DNA from 2 places in the Kitasatospora sp. NPDC051705 genome. Region 2 is predicted to be linked to the other one. Evidence: riboswitches for the same ligand, from Rfam matches in the RefSeq annotation. Region 2 holds a riboswitch; the other holds the start of a gene.

Region 1 (7,790 bases), on a different contig from region 2:
TGCGGGCGCTGGCCGGTCGGCTGGGCTGCGACGCGTCGAACGTCACCGGGATCGTGGACCGGCTGGAGTCGCTGGGCCTCGCCCACCGCGAGGCGGCGGCCGGTGACCGCCGGGTGAAGATCGTCGTGATCACGGACGAGGGCCGGGAGATCCTCACCCGGATCCGCGGCGAGATGGCCCGCACCCACCAGGCCTTCGAGGCGATGACCGACGAGCAGCGGATCGCGCTGCACTCGATCTGCGGGCAGGTCCTGCCGGTGCTGGCCGGGCGGGCGGGCACCGGGGCCTAGGACGCCGCAGCCCGGGCGTAGCGGCCCGGGCATGAGGCCCGGGCGTCGTGACCCGGGCACTGAGGCTCGGGCGCCGCGGGCGGGTGGGGCGCGGCCGCGGATCCGGCGGCGTTCCGGCTGACCTCGGCTGTTAGGCTTGCGAAGCGTGAGCGCGAAGCCCCAGATCCCCAATGTCCTGGCCTCCCGGTACGCCTCGGCGACCCTGGCCCAGCTGTGGTCCCCCGAGCACAAGGTGGTCCTCGAGCGCCACCTGTGGCTCGCCGTCCTGAAGGCCCAGCAGGACCTCGGTGTCGAGGTGCCGGCGAACGCCGTCGCCGACTACGAGCGGGTGATCGACCAGGTCGACCTCGGCTCGATCGCCGCCCGTGAGCGGATCACCCGCCACGACGTGAAGGCCCGGATCGAGGAGTTCAGCGAGCTCGCCGGCCACGAGCAGATCCACAAGGGCATGACGTCCCGGGACCTGACCGAGAACGTCGAGCAGCTGCAGGTCCGCCAGTCGCTGGAGCACGTGCGCGACCGCACGGTGGCCGTGCTGGTCCGGCTGGCCCGCCTGGCCGCCGAGCACTCCGAGCTGGTCATGGCCGGCCGCTCGCACAACGTGGCCGCGCAGGCCACCACTCTGGGCAAGCGCTTCGCCTCGATCGCCGACGAGCTGCTGGTCGCCTTCCGCCGCCTGGAGGAGCTGATCGCCCGCTACCCGCTGCGCGGGATCAAGGGCCCGGTCGGCACCGCCCAGGACATGCTGGACCTGCTCGGCGGCGACACCGCGAAGCTGGCCGAGCTGGAGCAGCGGGTCGCCGGCCACCTCGGCTTCGAGAACGTGCTGACCAGCGTCGGCCAGGTCTACCCGCGCTCGCTGGACTTCGAGGTGCTCACCGCCCTCGTCCAGCTGGCCGCCGCGCCGTCCAGCCTGGCCAAGACCATCCGTCTGATGGCCGGCCACGAGCTGGTCACGGAGGGCTTCAAGGAGGGCCAGGTCGGCTCCTCGGCGATGCCGCACAAGATGAACACCCGTTCCTGCGAGCGGGTCAACGGCCTCGCGGTCATCCTGCGCGGCTACGCCTCGATGACCGGCGAGCTGGCCGGCGACCAGTGGAACGAGGGCGACGTCTCCTGCTCCGTGGTGCGCCGGGTCGCGCTGCCGGACGCGTTCTTCGCCTTCGACGGCCTGCTGGAGACCTTCCTGACCGTCCTCGACGAGTTCGGCGCCTTCCCCGCCGTGATCGAGACCGAGCTGGACCGCTACCTGCCGTTCCTCGCCACCACCAAGGTGCTGATGGGTGCGGTGCGGGCGGGCGTCGGCCGGGAGACCGGGCACGAGGTCATCAAGGAGCACGCCGTCGCCTCCGCGCTGGCGATGCGTGCCGGCGCCCGGGAGAACGAGCTGCTGGACCGCCTGGCCGCCGACGAGCGGATCCCGCTGGACCGGGCCGCGCTGGACGCCCTGCTGGCCGACCGGCTCTCCTTCACCGGTGCGGCCGGTGCCCAGGTCGCCGAGGTCGTCCGCCAGGTGGAGGCCGTCGCCGCCGCCTACCCGGAGGCCGCCAAGTACGCGCCGGGCGACATCCTCTGACGTCGCCTCAGCCCGACGAGGGCCCCGCCGCCGTTCCGGTGGCGGGGCCCTCGTCCGTGTGCACGTGGCCCGGGTCGAGCGGCGGGGTGGTGCCGCAGGTCCACGCGCAGTCCGGCTCGGCGACGGGGTGGTCCTCCGGCGCGAGCACGTTTCCGCGGACGGTGGCGAGGGCGGTCAGCCCGCCGGCGCAGAGCAGACCGGCACAGATCAGCATCGCGGTGTGGAAGGCGGAGTCCACCGCGGACGGCACCCGGTAGGCGTCGCCGCTGAGCCCGGCGAGCGCCGGCAGGGCGGCGACCGCGAGCAGACCGGCCGCGCGGGCGGCGGCGTTGTTGACGCCGCTGGCGATGCCCGCGTGCCGCACCTCGACCGCGGCCAGCACCGTCGCGGTCAGCGGCGCCACCAGCAGGGTCATCCCGCAGCCCATCACCGTCACGGCCGGCAGCACGTCGGCCCAGTAGGTGGAGCCGGCGCCGATGCGCAGCATCAGCAGCACCCCGGCGGCGCACAGCAGCGGCCCGACGGTCAGCGGGATCCGCGGGCCGATCCGCTTGCCCAGCCGCCCGGCGCGCGCCGAGAACGTGAGCATCAGCACGGTGATCGGGACCAGGGCGAGGCCGGAGACCAGCGGGGAGAAGCCCGAGACGATCTGCAGCTGCACGACCAGCAGGAAGAACACCCCGCTGAACGCCGCGTAGACGCACAGGGTGACCAGGTTCACGGCGGTGAACAGCCGGGAGGAGAAGAGGCCGAGCGGCAGCATCGGCTCGGCGGCGCGGCGTTCGACCGTGAGGAAGGCCGCGCCGAGCACCAGCCCGACCGCTCCGGCGAACCAGACCGCGGGGGAGAGGCCCTCCCCGGCGGCGGTCAACGCGTAGGTGAGCGCACCGAGGGCGAGCGCGGCGAGCAGCGCACCGAGGACGTCGAAGCGACCGGTGGCGCTCTCGTCCCGGCTCTCCGGGACGTGCCGGGCGCCGACCGCGACGACGGCGGCCGCCAGCGGCAGGTTGAGCAGGAAGATCCACCGCCAGCCGGGGCCGTCCACCAGCCAGCCGCCGAGGAACGGGCCGACCGCCGCCGACACGCCGCCGAGCCCCGACCACAGGCCGACCGCCGCCGAGCGGTCCTCCGGGTGGAAGACGGCCTGCAGCATGGCGAGCGAACCGGGGGTGAGCAGCGCGCCGCCGATGCCCTGCACGGCGCGGGCCGCGACCAGCACCTGGATGGTGGGGGCGGCGGCGCAGGCCGCCGAGGCGGCGGCGAACCAGACCACCCCGATCAGGAACACCCGGCGCCGGCCGTACCGGTCGCCGAGCGCGCCGCCGAGCAGGATCAGCCCGGCGAGCGTCAGCAGATAGGCGTTCAGGGTCCATTGCAGGGAGGCGAGGGAGGCACCGAGGTCGGTGCCGATCCGGGGCAGCGCGACGTTCACCACGGTGCCGTCGAGCATCGCCATGCTGGAGCCGAGCACGGTTGCCAGGAGTACCCAGCGTCCCTGCGCGGTGCCCAGGCGCAGGGTGCCGGCCGCGGAGGTGGCCACGGCCCGATCCTGCGCCCCGCGGGGCCCGCGTGACAAGGGTCACCGGGGGGTGTGTCGACGGTGTGCGGTGCGTGAGCGAACGGTCGCGCAGCGGTGGCGGGATCGGCGCAGCGTCGTGGATCAGTGGCGCCGGGTGAATGGATTGTGCACGCACGGTGCAGCCGATCATTCGGAGTGTCACGGCCTCGGCGGGGATGGTTGTCCGTTCAAGAGATCGACATTGCTTCACCCGGACGGATGGGTTTTAGTTCAGCGACCGCCCGGCCAGTCCGGACGGATCCGCCGGGTGGAACGCCGAATCCTGCCGCTGCCCGGTGGTTCGAACTGAACTCTGTACGGCAGGAGCGGGGGACCCACAGGTAAGTCGCCGGACCGGGATCGGCACGCGCTTCGCGTACCGGATCCCAGGGCCGGCTTGGGGTGAAGCCGCGCATGCGGCCGGGCAACTCCAGCCCGAACCCGACAGCTCACCTCGCAGGCGTCGGAGAGGAAACTTCCATGCCTGCTCAGGCTCGTCGTATCGCCCTGCCCCGCGCCGCCCGCATCGGCATCGCCACCGCGGTCACCGGGGTCTCCTTCGCCCTTCCGCTCGTGGCCGCCGTGAGCGCCCAGGCGCACACCGCCCCGGCCGCCCCGGCCGCGCAGAGCTCCACCTGGACCGACGCCACCAGCGTCGACGCCAAGCCGGCCGCCCCGGCCGCCGCTCCCGTCACCGCCCCGGCCCAGGCCGAGAGCTACCGCGTCGTCAGCGGTGACACCCTGTCGAAGATCGCCGACGCCAAGCACGTCGACGGTGGCTGGCAGGCGCTGTACGAGCACAACCGCTCGGTCGTCGGCGGCAACCCGAACCTGATCTTCCCGGGTCAGCACCTCTCGATCGCCGGCCACGCCGCGCCGTCCGCGGACGCCGCCCCGGCGAAGCCCGCCGCCCCGGCCGCCCCGGCCAAGCCCGCCGCCCCGGCCAAGCCGAAGGCCCAGGTGCAGGCCAAGACCGAGGCCGCCAAGCCGTCCGCCCCGGTCCAGACCCAGGTGCAGACCGCCGCCCCGAAGCCGGCCGCCGCCGTCACCGCCGCCCCGGCCGCCGCCAGCACCTCGGGCTTCGTCGCCCCGCTGGCCAACCCGAAGCTGGGCACCGCCTACGGCGTGGCCGGTTCGATGTGGGCCTCCGGCCACCACACCGGCCAGGACTTCGTCGCCTCCACCGGCACCCCGCTGCGCGCCGTCGCCAACGGCGTCGTGGTGAAGGCCGGCAACGGTGGCGCCTACGGCAACGAGGTCGAGATCAAGCTCGCCGACGGCCACTACGCCGAGTACGCGCACCTCTCCTCGATCGGCGTGTCGATCGGTCAGACCGTCACCGTCGGCCAGCAGATCGGCCTCTCCGGTGCGACCGGCAACGTGACCGGCCCGCACCTGCACTTCGAGATCCGCACCGGCTCCGAGTACGGCTCGGACATCGACCCGGTCGCCTACCTGCGGGCGCACGGCGTCGCTCTCTGACCCTGACGGGTCGAGGGCCCGGTCCCGCCGGACGGGCCCTTCGGGACTACCGCTGATGCGGGGCGAAACGATCCTCCGGGATGGTCATGTCGGGTGACCGCTCGACCGGGTGATCGCCGCAACGGCGGACATGGGCGCGGGACACGCCCAGGCCGGCCCGGCTCGCGAGACCTCCCTCGCGAGCCGGGCCGGCCGCTGCCGTTTCCGCCGCCGTTCCCGGGGGCGTTCCCGGTGCGTCTCCGCTTCCGGCGCCGGCGCGCGCAACGGGCGGACGGCGCCGGGGGTGTGACGTCGGCCCCGGGGGCGTCCGCCGCCTGCCGCCTGTCGGCTGCCGTTCGCCGGGTGCCGTTCGCCGGGCTGCGGGTTCAGAGCCGGTGGACGGGCAGGCCCTGCTCCGCGGCGTTCAGCAGCTCGTGCACCCGCTGGCCGAACTCCTCGGTGTCGGCGACGGGTTCGGGGAAGACCAGGCGGACGTCGCGGTGGCCGTGCGGGTGGTCCAGGCGCAGCACCAGGCCGTGCCGGTCCAGGGCGAGCGGCCGGACGTCCGGCCGCCCGGCGAGCAGCGCCGGGTCGAGCAGCCGGGTGAGGACGGCGACGGCGTCCGCGTGGTCGTCGGCGAGGTGGGTGAGCAGTGCGGCCTCGTACCGGGCCAGCGGGTCGGGCGCGGCGTGGGCGAGGTCGGCGGCGGTGAGGGCGCCGGTGCCGTACGGGGTGGACAGGACGGCGTGGGCGACGTCCACGCGCAGGTGGACGCTGATGCCGTCGTCGGCGAGGTGGGCCAGGTGCAGCCGGCCGGCCAGGGTGAGGCGGGCGCGGATCCGGTCGCGGACGGCGACGGGGGAGACGTCGGTGACGTCGAGCACGACCGCGAGGCCGTCGGTCTCGCGCGCGGCGGCGGTGGAGAGCGGGGAGCCGAGCGGGGCGCGCAGGCGCAGCCGGGAGCCGTGGACGGAGACCGGGGTGTCCAGGTCGTGGTGCTCGCCGAGGGCGCGGACGGTGAGCGAGGAGGTCGCGGCGAGGAGGCTGTGGACCCGTTCGGCGGTGGTGGGCTCGGGCACCGGGGCGTCGTCGGTGGGCAGACTCATGACGGACCTCCAGTTGGTTAGGTGAGCCTAACCTAATCACCGTGGGAGGGTGTGGCAAGTGCCGCCCCGTCCGCGCCGTCCGAGCGGTGCGCGGAAGGGCCCGGACGCGCGGGGCGTCCGGGCCCTTCCGTCCGGGCGGCGGCGCTCAGCCGATCACGGCCTGGGCGTCGATCTCGACCAGCATCGGCTCCTGCGGCAGCTCGACGAAGACCGTCGTCCGGCAGGGCTTCACCCCGCCGGGCTTCACGTTCTCCTCGATGAACTCCGCGTAGACCTCGTTCATCAGCGGGAAGTCGGCCCGCTGCGTGAGGTAGACCCGGAACATCACCACGTCCTCGATGGTCGCGCCACCGGCCTCGACGATCGCCTTGACGTTCTCCAGCGTGCGCCGGGTCTGGGCCCGCACGTCGCCGCGGTACAGGTACTCGCCGGTCGCCGGGTCCTGCGGGCCCTGGCCGGAGACCTGGAGGATCGGGCCCTTGCGGACGCCCTGGGAGAACGTCCAGGCGGGCGCGGGGGCGCCGTCGGTGCGGATCTCGGTCTTGTCGGTCATCGGCTTCCTCGTGTTCTGGCGGTCGGTCAGGTACGGTCCGGGCGGCCGCAGTCGGCCGAGACGGCGCGGGCGGTGGCGAGCAGCTGCGGGAGGAGGTCCAGCACCTGCTCGTAGGGCAGCACGACGTCCGGGACGGAGATGGACGCGGCGGCGACGACCCGGCCGGTGACGTCCCGGATCGGCGCCGCCACGCAGTTGATGAACGCCTCGTGTTCGGCGTGGTCCTGCGCCCAGCCCTGGGCGGCCACCCGCTCCAGCTCGGCGAGCAGCTCCTCGGGCGTGGTGAGGGTGCGGGCGGTGTGCGGGGTGAAGTCGATCCCGGCGACCACCCGGCGGCGCTCCGGCAGCGGCAGGTCGGCGAGCAGCACCTTGGAGACGGCGGCGCTGTGCAGGGCGGCGCGCAGGCCGATCCGGGAGTACATCCTGACGGGGTGCCGGGAGTCGAACTTGTCGATGTAGACCACCTCGCCGCCCTCGTACGCGGCCAGGTGCACGGTCTGGCCGGTGGCGGCGTTCAGCTCGGCCAGGTGCGGGGCGGCGATCCGGCGCACGCCGCGCTGCTCCAGCGCCAGGCCGGAGAGCGCGAACAGGCCGGCGCCCAGGTGGTAGCGGTAGCCCGCGTCGCGGTAGACGAACCGTTCCTCCTCCAGGCTCTGGAGCAGTCGCAGCACGGTCGTCTTGTGGACGCCGAGCACCTCGGCCAGCTGGTCGAGGGAGCGCTCGCCCTCGCCCAGTTCGGCGAGGATGCGCAGGGCGCGGGTGACGGTCTGGCTCATCGTGCTCCGCTCGGAGGGCTCGGGCTGGGATCGCGGCGCGGGCCGGGGGCGCCGAGCGCGTCGCGGACGCCGCACGCGCCGCACGCGCCGGGAACGCGGGACGCGCCGGGAGCGCGGCGCCGGCCGGGGCTGCGGCGGGGGCCGGGATCGCTGCTCATTCTGCCCGTGCCCACCGGGCCGCGCGGGCCGGGCCCGCGGGGACGGCCGGGCCGGAGATGCCCCGTGCGCACACCCGGGTGGCCGCCCAGTCGGCGGGCGAGGCGTCGAGCAGCGCCGCCACCACGGCGGCGGGCGGCAGCTCGGCCTGGTCGCCGTGGGCCGTCAGCGCGCAGGCGGCGCTCAGGTGGCCGAGTCGCAGCCGACGGCGCTGGTCCAGGCCGCGGACGGTGCCGGCCAGGTAGCCCGCGGCGAACGCGTCGCCCGCGCCGGTGGCCTCGACCACCTCGACGGCCAGCGCCGGCTCGGCCACC
Region 2 (7,790 bases):
GACGGGCCCCGGGGAGCGACCGCTCCCCGGGGCCCGTTTCGCATGGGTGCCGTGTGCCGTGTGCCGTGTGCGGGGGTGGCGCGGACGGCGGCGGGTGGGGCGGGTCAGCCCTGCTGGTCGGTGGGGCGGCTGCGGGTGAGCCGCCGGTCGCCGGCGGGGTCGCCGGTCCGGGTCCCGGTGCGGCGGCCGCGGGCCAGGTAGTCCCGCAGGACCAGTTCGACGGCGTCCTGCGGGTTCTTGGTGCCGGAGAGCAGCATCGCGTCGATCGCGAGGTTGGCGTCGAGTGTGACGGTGACCTGGGCCATGGTGGCTCCTCCTCGGGTGCAGAGCAGCAGCATGCCCGGTGTGGCCGGCTTTGACCATGACCTTCGGCCGGCGGAGGGCGGGTACGCCGGAACCCCCGGGGGAGAGCGATCGGGCTCTCCCCCGGGGGTTCCGTGTGGCGGGCGACGGGGGCGGGTGACAGATGACGGGTTTCAGATGATGAAATCTGTCGGCTGAAATCTGAAATCTGAAATCTGTCAGCTGTTCGCCGTCAGCTGTTCGCCGTCAGCTGTTCGCCGTCAGCCGTCGGCTGTGCCGTGCCGCCCGTGGCCCGCCGGTGTGCCTCAGACCCGGCCGGCGAAGTCCGGGGCCCAGTTGGCGACGGTCTGCTCGCGCACGCCCGAGCTCGGGTTGGCGGCCTCGACGTACTTGCCGCCGCCGACGTAGATCGCGACGTGGTAGACGCCGGAGTCCTGGCCGTTGTTGGACCAGAACAGCAGGTCGCCCGGCTGCAGGTTGTCCAGCGAGACGTGGGTGCTGGCGGCGGCCTGGTCCGCGGCCACGCGCGGGATGGAGACGCCCGCGGCGCGCAGCGCGGCCTGGGTCAGGCCGGAGCAGTCCCAGCCGCCGTTGCCGGTGCCGCCGTAGACGTAGGCCTGGCCGACCTTCGACTCGGCGAAGGAGACCGCGGCGGCCATGCTGCCGGTGGCGGCCTGGGCCGGGGCCTGGGCGGCCGGGGCCTGGGTCTGCGCGGCCGGCTTGGCGTTCACGGCACCGCCGTCGGTGGTCTGGCCGGACTTCTTCGAACGGTCGAACCAGCTGAAGTCGGAGCCGGACTTGGTCGCGGTGGCCGCCTGCCGGCCGTGGCCGGCGTCCTTGAAGGACAGGTGCTGGCCCGGGTAGATGGTGTTCGGGCCGTCGGTCAGGGTGCCGCGGTTGAGCTCGTAGAGCCGCTGCCAGCCGCCGTCGATGTTGTGCTTGTCGGCGATGGAGGACAGCCAGTCGCCGGCCACGACGGTGTAGTCGTCGCTCTCGGCCTGGGCGCCGCCCTGGGTCTGCTCCTGGTGCTTCTGGGTCCAGGTGCTCTTGGCGGAGTCGCCGGAGGTCTGCTCCTGGGCCGGCGCGGCCGGCTTGGTGGCCGGGGCGGGGGTCTGCGCGGGCTTGGCGGCCGGGGCGGGCTTGGCGGCCGTAGCACCGGCGGTGGAGCCCGCGGAGGTGTCGACGGCGGCCGGGGCGCCGCCCTTGGTCAGGCCGGCCTGGACCGAGCAGACCGGCCAGGCGCCGGGGCCCTGCGAGGCGAGGACCTTCTCGGCGACGGCGATCTGCTGGTCCTTGGTGGCCAGGTTGGCCTGCGGGGCGTACGCGGTGCCGCCGAAGGCGGCCCAGGTGCTGGAGGTGAACTGCAGGCCGCCGTAGAAGCCGTTGCCGGTGTTGATGCTCCAGTTGCCGCTGCTCTCGCACTGGGCGACCTTGTCCCAGGTCGCGACGGAGGCGGCGGAGGCGGTGCCGGTGGTGAGGCAGGGGATCGTGAGGCCGACGCCCGCGACGCCGATGGCGGCGATGACGCGGCGGGTGCGGCTGGACAGACGGGTGCCGTTGGTGGGCAGCATGAAGACGTGGTCCTCTCCCACGCCTGCGAGGTGAGCTGTCGGATTCGGGCTGGAGTTGCCCGGCCGCGCTGTGGACGCGGCTTCACCCCTAGCCCTGAACCGTTCCTGGGAACAGTCCGGGGCGACTTACCTGTGGGTCCCCCGCTCCTGCCGTGGTGCGTTTTCGCGCTGCCAGGGCATCCGACGGCAGGACTCGGCGTTGCGGATGAACTGGGTCCGTGTGGTCACGAACGGGGAGCACGTTAAGCAGACTTAAGTTCAAACCGCAAACACTGTGATGCGCATCACGGTTTGGCGAGAATGATCGTTTCCGCTGTCCGTCATGATCCGAAATGATCGTTTTCCCGCAACGGCGCCACGGGTGCGCACAACTGGCCGTTCCTCAGGAAACGGCTGACGACGCGTCGGGGTGCGATCGGGCGCGTCCGCGATGCGGGAGGCGCGGCCGATTCCCGGCCGCCGGCCCGCGCCCCGGGCAGAACCGATCAAACATCAACAGAACGGACATCACGCCTATTCACGCCTTAACTCCCGTACGGGGCAAGCCGGAAGGGCCCGGAACGAAGCCGTTCCGGGCCCTTCGGTGCGCGTGGTGTCCCGCTACTACTCCTCGGGCCCCCCGGCGGCGGCGTGGGCGCCGTGGGTGCCCTCAGCGGCCTCCGCGGCGGCCTCCGCCTCGGCCTGGGCCAGCTCCTCCGGGGAGGGCGCCGGCAGCGCGGCCAGGTAGGTCGAGGCGATCAGCTGGCCGACCGTCGGGTAGGCGCCCAGCGGAGCGGCGGACGGGCAGCCCGTCTCCTCGGCGGCCGTCGCGAGCAGCTCGGAGTCGGCCTCCGGGCCGATCACCAGCGGGGCCAGCGCGGGGCGCAGGGAGCCGGTCTCCTTGAGGTGGTTGACGGCCGCGGCCACCGAGCCGGGCACGTCGAGCGCGGCGGGGATGACCGGGACGGCCAGCCGGGCCGCCAGCAGTACGCCGGTGATGCCGGCCGCCGCGGCGGCCTCCTCGCCGCCGACGGTGGTCAGGACCACGCCGTCCGCGGCGGTCGCGATGGCGAACAGCCTGGCCCGGTCGGCGCGGGCCAGCCCGGCCTCGGACAGGCGCACGTGGACGGCCTCGGCGAGCAGCGGGTGCGGGCCGAGCACGTCGGTGACGGACGCGCCGTACTCCGCTGCGAGGGCGTGGAGTTCGGTCAGGAAGCCGTGCGGGCCGGGGACCAGCGGGACCACGACGGGCACCGGCAGGCCGGCCTCGGCGGCCATGGCCAGGAGCTCGGCGACGGTGCGGTCCTCGCTGTCGTCGGCCTCGGTGTTCCCACCGGGGAGGTAGCCGACCGCGGTGCGGACGCCGGCCTGCTCGCTGCGGACGATCGACAGCAGTTCCTCGACGACCGAGCGGGACTCGGGCCCTGCGGTCGCGGGCACGGCCAGCACCAGGGCCGGGGCGCCGGTCGGAATCTCGGGGCGCTCGGGACGGCGGTGGCGCCCCCGCGCACGGGAGCCTGGAGTGCGGACGGGCAGTGGCGCGCCCGGGATGGCTGCGGTGCTCATGCCGGAGATCGTAGGACATCGGCCGGTCGGGCCTGCAGTCGGCTGCCGTTCGGGTTCCGCGCGGCCGCGGTGCGCGCGCGGTGCGCGACGTGTGCCGATCCGGGCGGATCCACAGCAATGCGGACATATCTCACCCAACCCCCGGAAGGGCTCCGGTGGTTGCCGTGACGTCCCGGACGGGGCTGCGCGTTGCACGTGCGGTGCGTGAGATGTCTCACAGCGCGGAGGTGCTGTCCGATGCGTCTGACGGAGGGTCACAGGAGTGCGACTCCCGGCATTCGAAGATCAACATTCAGCGGGGGTCCGCTCACGGCCGGTTATCGGGACTTCGTCGATTCAGTCGGCTATGTCCGTTTACGTACCGTCAGGAAAAGGGTCCGTGAAGAGTTCGGGGCCGCCGGTGAAAAGCATCGTGCACCTGCAACGTCCCGTGCTGATGCACGTGCACTGCAGCTATCATCGCGTCAAGTGAGGCGTTGTTCCGGGCCGGTACGGGGCCGGTCCGTTCGTTCGGCGGGTGCCGGGGGCGCCGCGCTGGACGACCACTCCGGAGCTCTTCGGGAGATTTCTATGCACGACTCGCAGGACACGCACGGCTCGTACGACACCTACAACGGGATGGCGGCCGCCGACCTCAAGGGGGTGGTCTGGCAGAAGAGCCTGCACAGCAACTCCCAGGGGAACTGCGTCGAGTTCGCGGCCCTGCCGGGGGGCGATGTGGCGATGCGCAACTCGCGTTTCCCGGAAGGTCCGGCGCTCATCTACACCCGTGCCGAGATCGCCGCCCTGCTGCTGGGGGCCAAGGACGGGGAGTTCGACCACCTGGCGGTCTGACCGGCCGCCGCATCGCCATCGGGGGGCCGTCGTGGGTGCTGACACCACGACGGCCTTTGTCTTTTCCGGTGCGCTTTCCGGTAATGGCGCGGGGGTGCCCGCCCGGATTCCGCCGCGAGCGGTGTTCCACCGGAATTCCGTCGTGCCGCCGGCGCCGGAACACGCGGCCCGAACTGCACGGGAATGTGTCGCACGGCCTCTTCGGCGGATCGCCGCGGCCGATCGGCCCGCGGGGCGTGCCGGGGCCGGTAAGGAGGTCGCGCCCGGTTCGTCGCACCGGTCCGCGCGGCCCGGGGTGCCGTCCTCCCGGTGCCGTCGGCGGCCGGCCGCGCGCCGCCCGGCCCTAGGCCGAGCGCCGGTGCCGTCCACCGAGTTCGGAGCCGACGAGCGGCTCCGCCTCGAACAGGGCCCAGACGACCTTGCCGCTGCCCAGCGGGTGCCAGCCCCAGGACTGGCTGAACGACTCCACCAGGTGGAGTCCGCGGCCGGACTCGGCGACGAAGTCCGCCTCGCGGGCGACCGGGCCGATGCTGCTCGGGTCGCTCACCGCACAGACCACCTGGGGGGAGCGGTGGACGAGGCTTATTCGGATCGGCAGCCGGCCGTCCGCGGTGGGCTGTGTGGGAAAGTCGTACTCGCCCGGGGCGCCGCCCGTCGGGTCGGGCCGTGCGCCGACCGCATGCCGCAGCGCGTTGGTCACCAGTTCCGAGGCCACCAGTGCGACGTCGTCGAACAGCTCCATCAGGCCCCAGCGCTGAAGCGAGGTTCTGGCGAAGTCGCGTGCGGTTCTGACGGCTTCGAAGCGAGGAGCGAGCGTACAGGTGACCACATGGGGGTCAACCGCCAAAGCCGTACCGGTGCTCATGAAGAGCTCCTCCCATAAGGGGGCGGACACGGCTGGACCCGCCGGGGTCATGCCGGTCACCTCCGACTCGCTCGGCCGCTCGGCCGCCCCCTCGACCAGGCGCGCGCGCACTCGAACGCCCGGTGGCGCGGGGACGCTGCCGAGTCGGTGCACGGAGTCGCGCGTGGGGTCGACGCGGAGCCCGCGGGATTGCCAGGGATGTGCAGGTGCACGTGCACCATGGTGGTGTGCGCTCACTGCAGATGCAAGAGTCGATTCACGTGCAGTCGCACTATTGGCATATGCAAGCGCCGTCTGCACGTGCATCCTGGTACGTGGAGTGCGGAACTGATAGGAACATCCGTCAGTATCGGCACCGTGAGCGCTCAACTGATGGCAGACTGTGCGCTGTTTGCCCTAGGTGGAGGTTTCGACCGCATGACCACAGTTCAGCCGGGCGGCGGCTCGATGGTCCGCCGGATCCTCCTCGGCTCCCAGTTGCGCCGACTGCGCGAGACGCGCGGCATCACGCGCGAGGATGCCGGCTACGCGATCCGCGCCTCCGAGTCCAAGATCAGTCGGATGGAACTCGGCCGCGTCAGCTTCAAGGAGCGCGACGTCGCCGACCTGCTCAGCCTGTACGGGGTGGACGACGGCATCGAGCGGGAGGCCCTGCTCGGCCTGGTCCGCGAGGCGAACAAGTCCGGTTGGTGGCACAGCTTCAACGACGTGCTGCCGGGATGGTTCCAGACCTACGTCGGCCTGGAGGAGGCCGCCCAGCTGATCCGCACCTACGAGGTGCAGTTCATCCCCGGACTGCTGCAGTCCGAGGAGTACGCACGGGCGGTTTTCGGCCAGAGTCGGCCGGTCATCAGCGAGGAGGAGGTCGAGCGGCGGGTCAGCCTCCGCCTGCGCCGCCAGAAGCTGCTGACCGAGGGCGCCAATCCGCGCCTGTGGGCGGTGATCGACGAGGCCGCCCTGCGCCGTCCGGTCGGCGGGCCCAAGGTGATGCGCGGTCAGGTGCAGTACCTGATCGACGTCGCCGAGCAGGCCAACGTCGTCATCCAGGTCATGCCCTTCCGCTTCGGTGCGCACGCGGGCGAGTCCGGGGCGTTCACGATCCTGCGCTTCCCGGAGCAGGACCTCGCGGACGTGGTCTACCTGGAGCAGCTCACCAGTGCGCTGTACCTGGACAAGCGGGACGACGTCGACGCCTACATCCAGGTCATGGAGCGGCTCTGCGTGGACAGCCTCACGCCCGAGCGCACCATAGACCTGCTGGCCTCGATCCTGAAGGAGCGCTGAGCCGCCGCCCGGCGGGGCCGCCCGACGGCCCCTCCGTGACTGGTGCTCCGCGCTCCGCCCCCGCCCCGGTTCCAGCTCCCGTCCGGCCCCGTGCCGTCGAGCCGCCCTCCCGCCGTCAACCGCGGGCCGGCGGCCGTTCGCGTTCCGGCGGCGCCGCCTGCGGGGGGCGGCCCAGCTCCCAGGGCAGTTCGTAGCGGCGGAACAGGTCGGCCCGGATCGGCGCGAGCGGGAGCTCGGCGCCCGGCAGCAGCACGCCTATGCAGCCGCCCATCAGCGCGCTGCGCAGGACGGCGTGTTCGGCGGTCGGATCGGGGGCGCCCCAGTCCGCGAGCAGGCCCTGAAGGATCGCGCCGAGCTGCTGCTGCTCCGGATCCTGGACGAAGGCCCCGGTGTCCGGGTCCAGGATCAGCGCGAGGTGCGAGCGCATGACCCGCGGGTGCTCCATCGCTAGGGCCAGGACGGCGTCTATCGCGCGGGCGAGCCGGGCCTCCGGCGAGGCGCCCGGAGCCAGTTCGGCCAGGGCGCCGGAAAGGGCCTGGTGCATCATCCGGTGGGTGGCGGACTGCATCAGCAGCCGTTTGCCGTCGAAGTAGTACGAGAGTAGCCCGCGGGCGAGTCCGGCCCGCTCGGCGATGTCGGTCAGCGTGGTGCCCGCGTATCCGCGCTGGTCGACGAGTTCGACGGTGGCCCGCATGATGCGCCGCCGGGAGCGCTGCCGCATCTCCTCATTGACCGAATCCCCCCGAGGTGCCATCGTGTCTGCTCCGAACGTTCGTTGGCTGCGAGCCAATATACTTGCGGAGCCGAGGGTCGCACCGTGTGGTCGCGTGCTGGTCGGGCGCCGCTCGGCGCCGGTCCCGCGACCGGTACGAAGACGGCCGGCTCCACCAAGACGGGGGTTTGGTGGAGCCGGCGACATCGCCGATGGCCGCCGGGGGGCGGCCAGGGTGGCGACCGAGGCTCAGCCGGTGGTCAGCACTTCCTCCCGGGTCTCCTTCGAACCGGCTGACGAGTCATCATAGTCGGCCGAGGTCAGGGGGGTTGAATTCCTGCGCCGGTCCGTCAGGGCGCCCGCCGCGGCGATCAGCAGTCCGAGCAAGCGCGACCGCGGTGACGAACGCCAGGGCCGGCCGGTAGCCGTCCAGCTGGGCCTGCGGGCTGTCGCCGCCGGCGCTGCCGGCCGTGATCATCGCGGTCGCCCCGGCCAGGACCACGGCGGTGCCGACCTGGATCGCCGTGTTGACCAGTCCTGAGGCCAGGCCCTGCTCCTCGTCGTCCACCCCGTCGGTGGCGGCGATGTTCACCGAGGGGAAGGCCAGCGCGAAGCCGACGCCGAGCAGCAGCATCGAGGGCAGCACCAGGCCGAGGTACGAGCTGTGCTCGTCCAG

The links. A riboswitch is a leader RNA that binds a small molecule or an ion and turns the genes downstream of it on or off. The one in region 2 is predicted to bind cyclic di-AMP.
Region 1: it holds a riboswitch for cyclic di-AMP, as region 2 does, so the genes downstream of both, ACIA8Q_RS22335 (peptidoglycan DD-metalloendopeptidase family protein) here and ACIA8Q_RS04800 (transglycosylase family protein) in region 2, are expected to answer to the same signal.

What each region holds. Positions count from the first base shown of each region.
Region 1 is NZ_JBITCO010000018.1:33,029-40,818, forward strand. Features, by position in the region: gene ACIA8Q_RS22320 (MarR family transcriptional regulator) at 1-290, shown strand, start outside; gene purB (adenylosuccinate lyase) at 436-1,866, shown strand; gene ACIA8Q_RS22330 (MFS transporter) at 1,874-3,406, opposite strand; cyclic di-AMP (ydaO/yuaA leader) riboswitch at 3,719-3,902, shown strand; gene ACIA8Q_RS22335 (peptidoglycan DD-metalloendopeptidase family protein) at 3,905-4,906, shown strand; gene ACIA8Q_RS22340 (DUF2470 domain-containing protein) at 5,272-5,991, opposite strand; gene ACIA8Q_RS22345 (RidA family protein) at 6,137-6,544, opposite strand; gene ACIA8Q_RS22350 (IclR family transcriptional regulator) at 6,571-7,320, opposite strand; gene ACIA8Q_RS22355 (sugar kinase) at 7,475-7,790, opposite strand, start outside.
Region 2 is NZ_JBITCO010000002.1:512,534-520,323, forward strand. Features, by position in the region: gene ACIA8Q_RS04795 (hypothetical protein) at 105-305, opposite strand; gene ACIA8Q_RS04800 (transglycosylase family protein) at 609-1,895, opposite strand; cyclic di-AMP (ydaO/yuaA leader) riboswitch at 1,882-2,083, opposite strand; gene ACIA8Q_RS04805 (hypothetical protein) at 2,478-3,419, opposite strand; gene ACIA8Q_RS04810 (DUF397 domain-containing protein) at 3,990-4,253, shown strand; gene ACIA8Q_RS04815 (ATP-binding protein) at 4,597-5,118, opposite strand; gene ACIA8Q_RS04820 (helix-turn-helix transcriptional regulator) at 5,536-6,402, shown strand; gene ACIA8Q_RS04825 (TetR/AcrR family transcriptional regulator) at 6,518-7,123, opposite strand; partial or broken gene ACIA8Q_RS04830 (MFS transporter) at 7,364-7,790, opposite strand, start outside.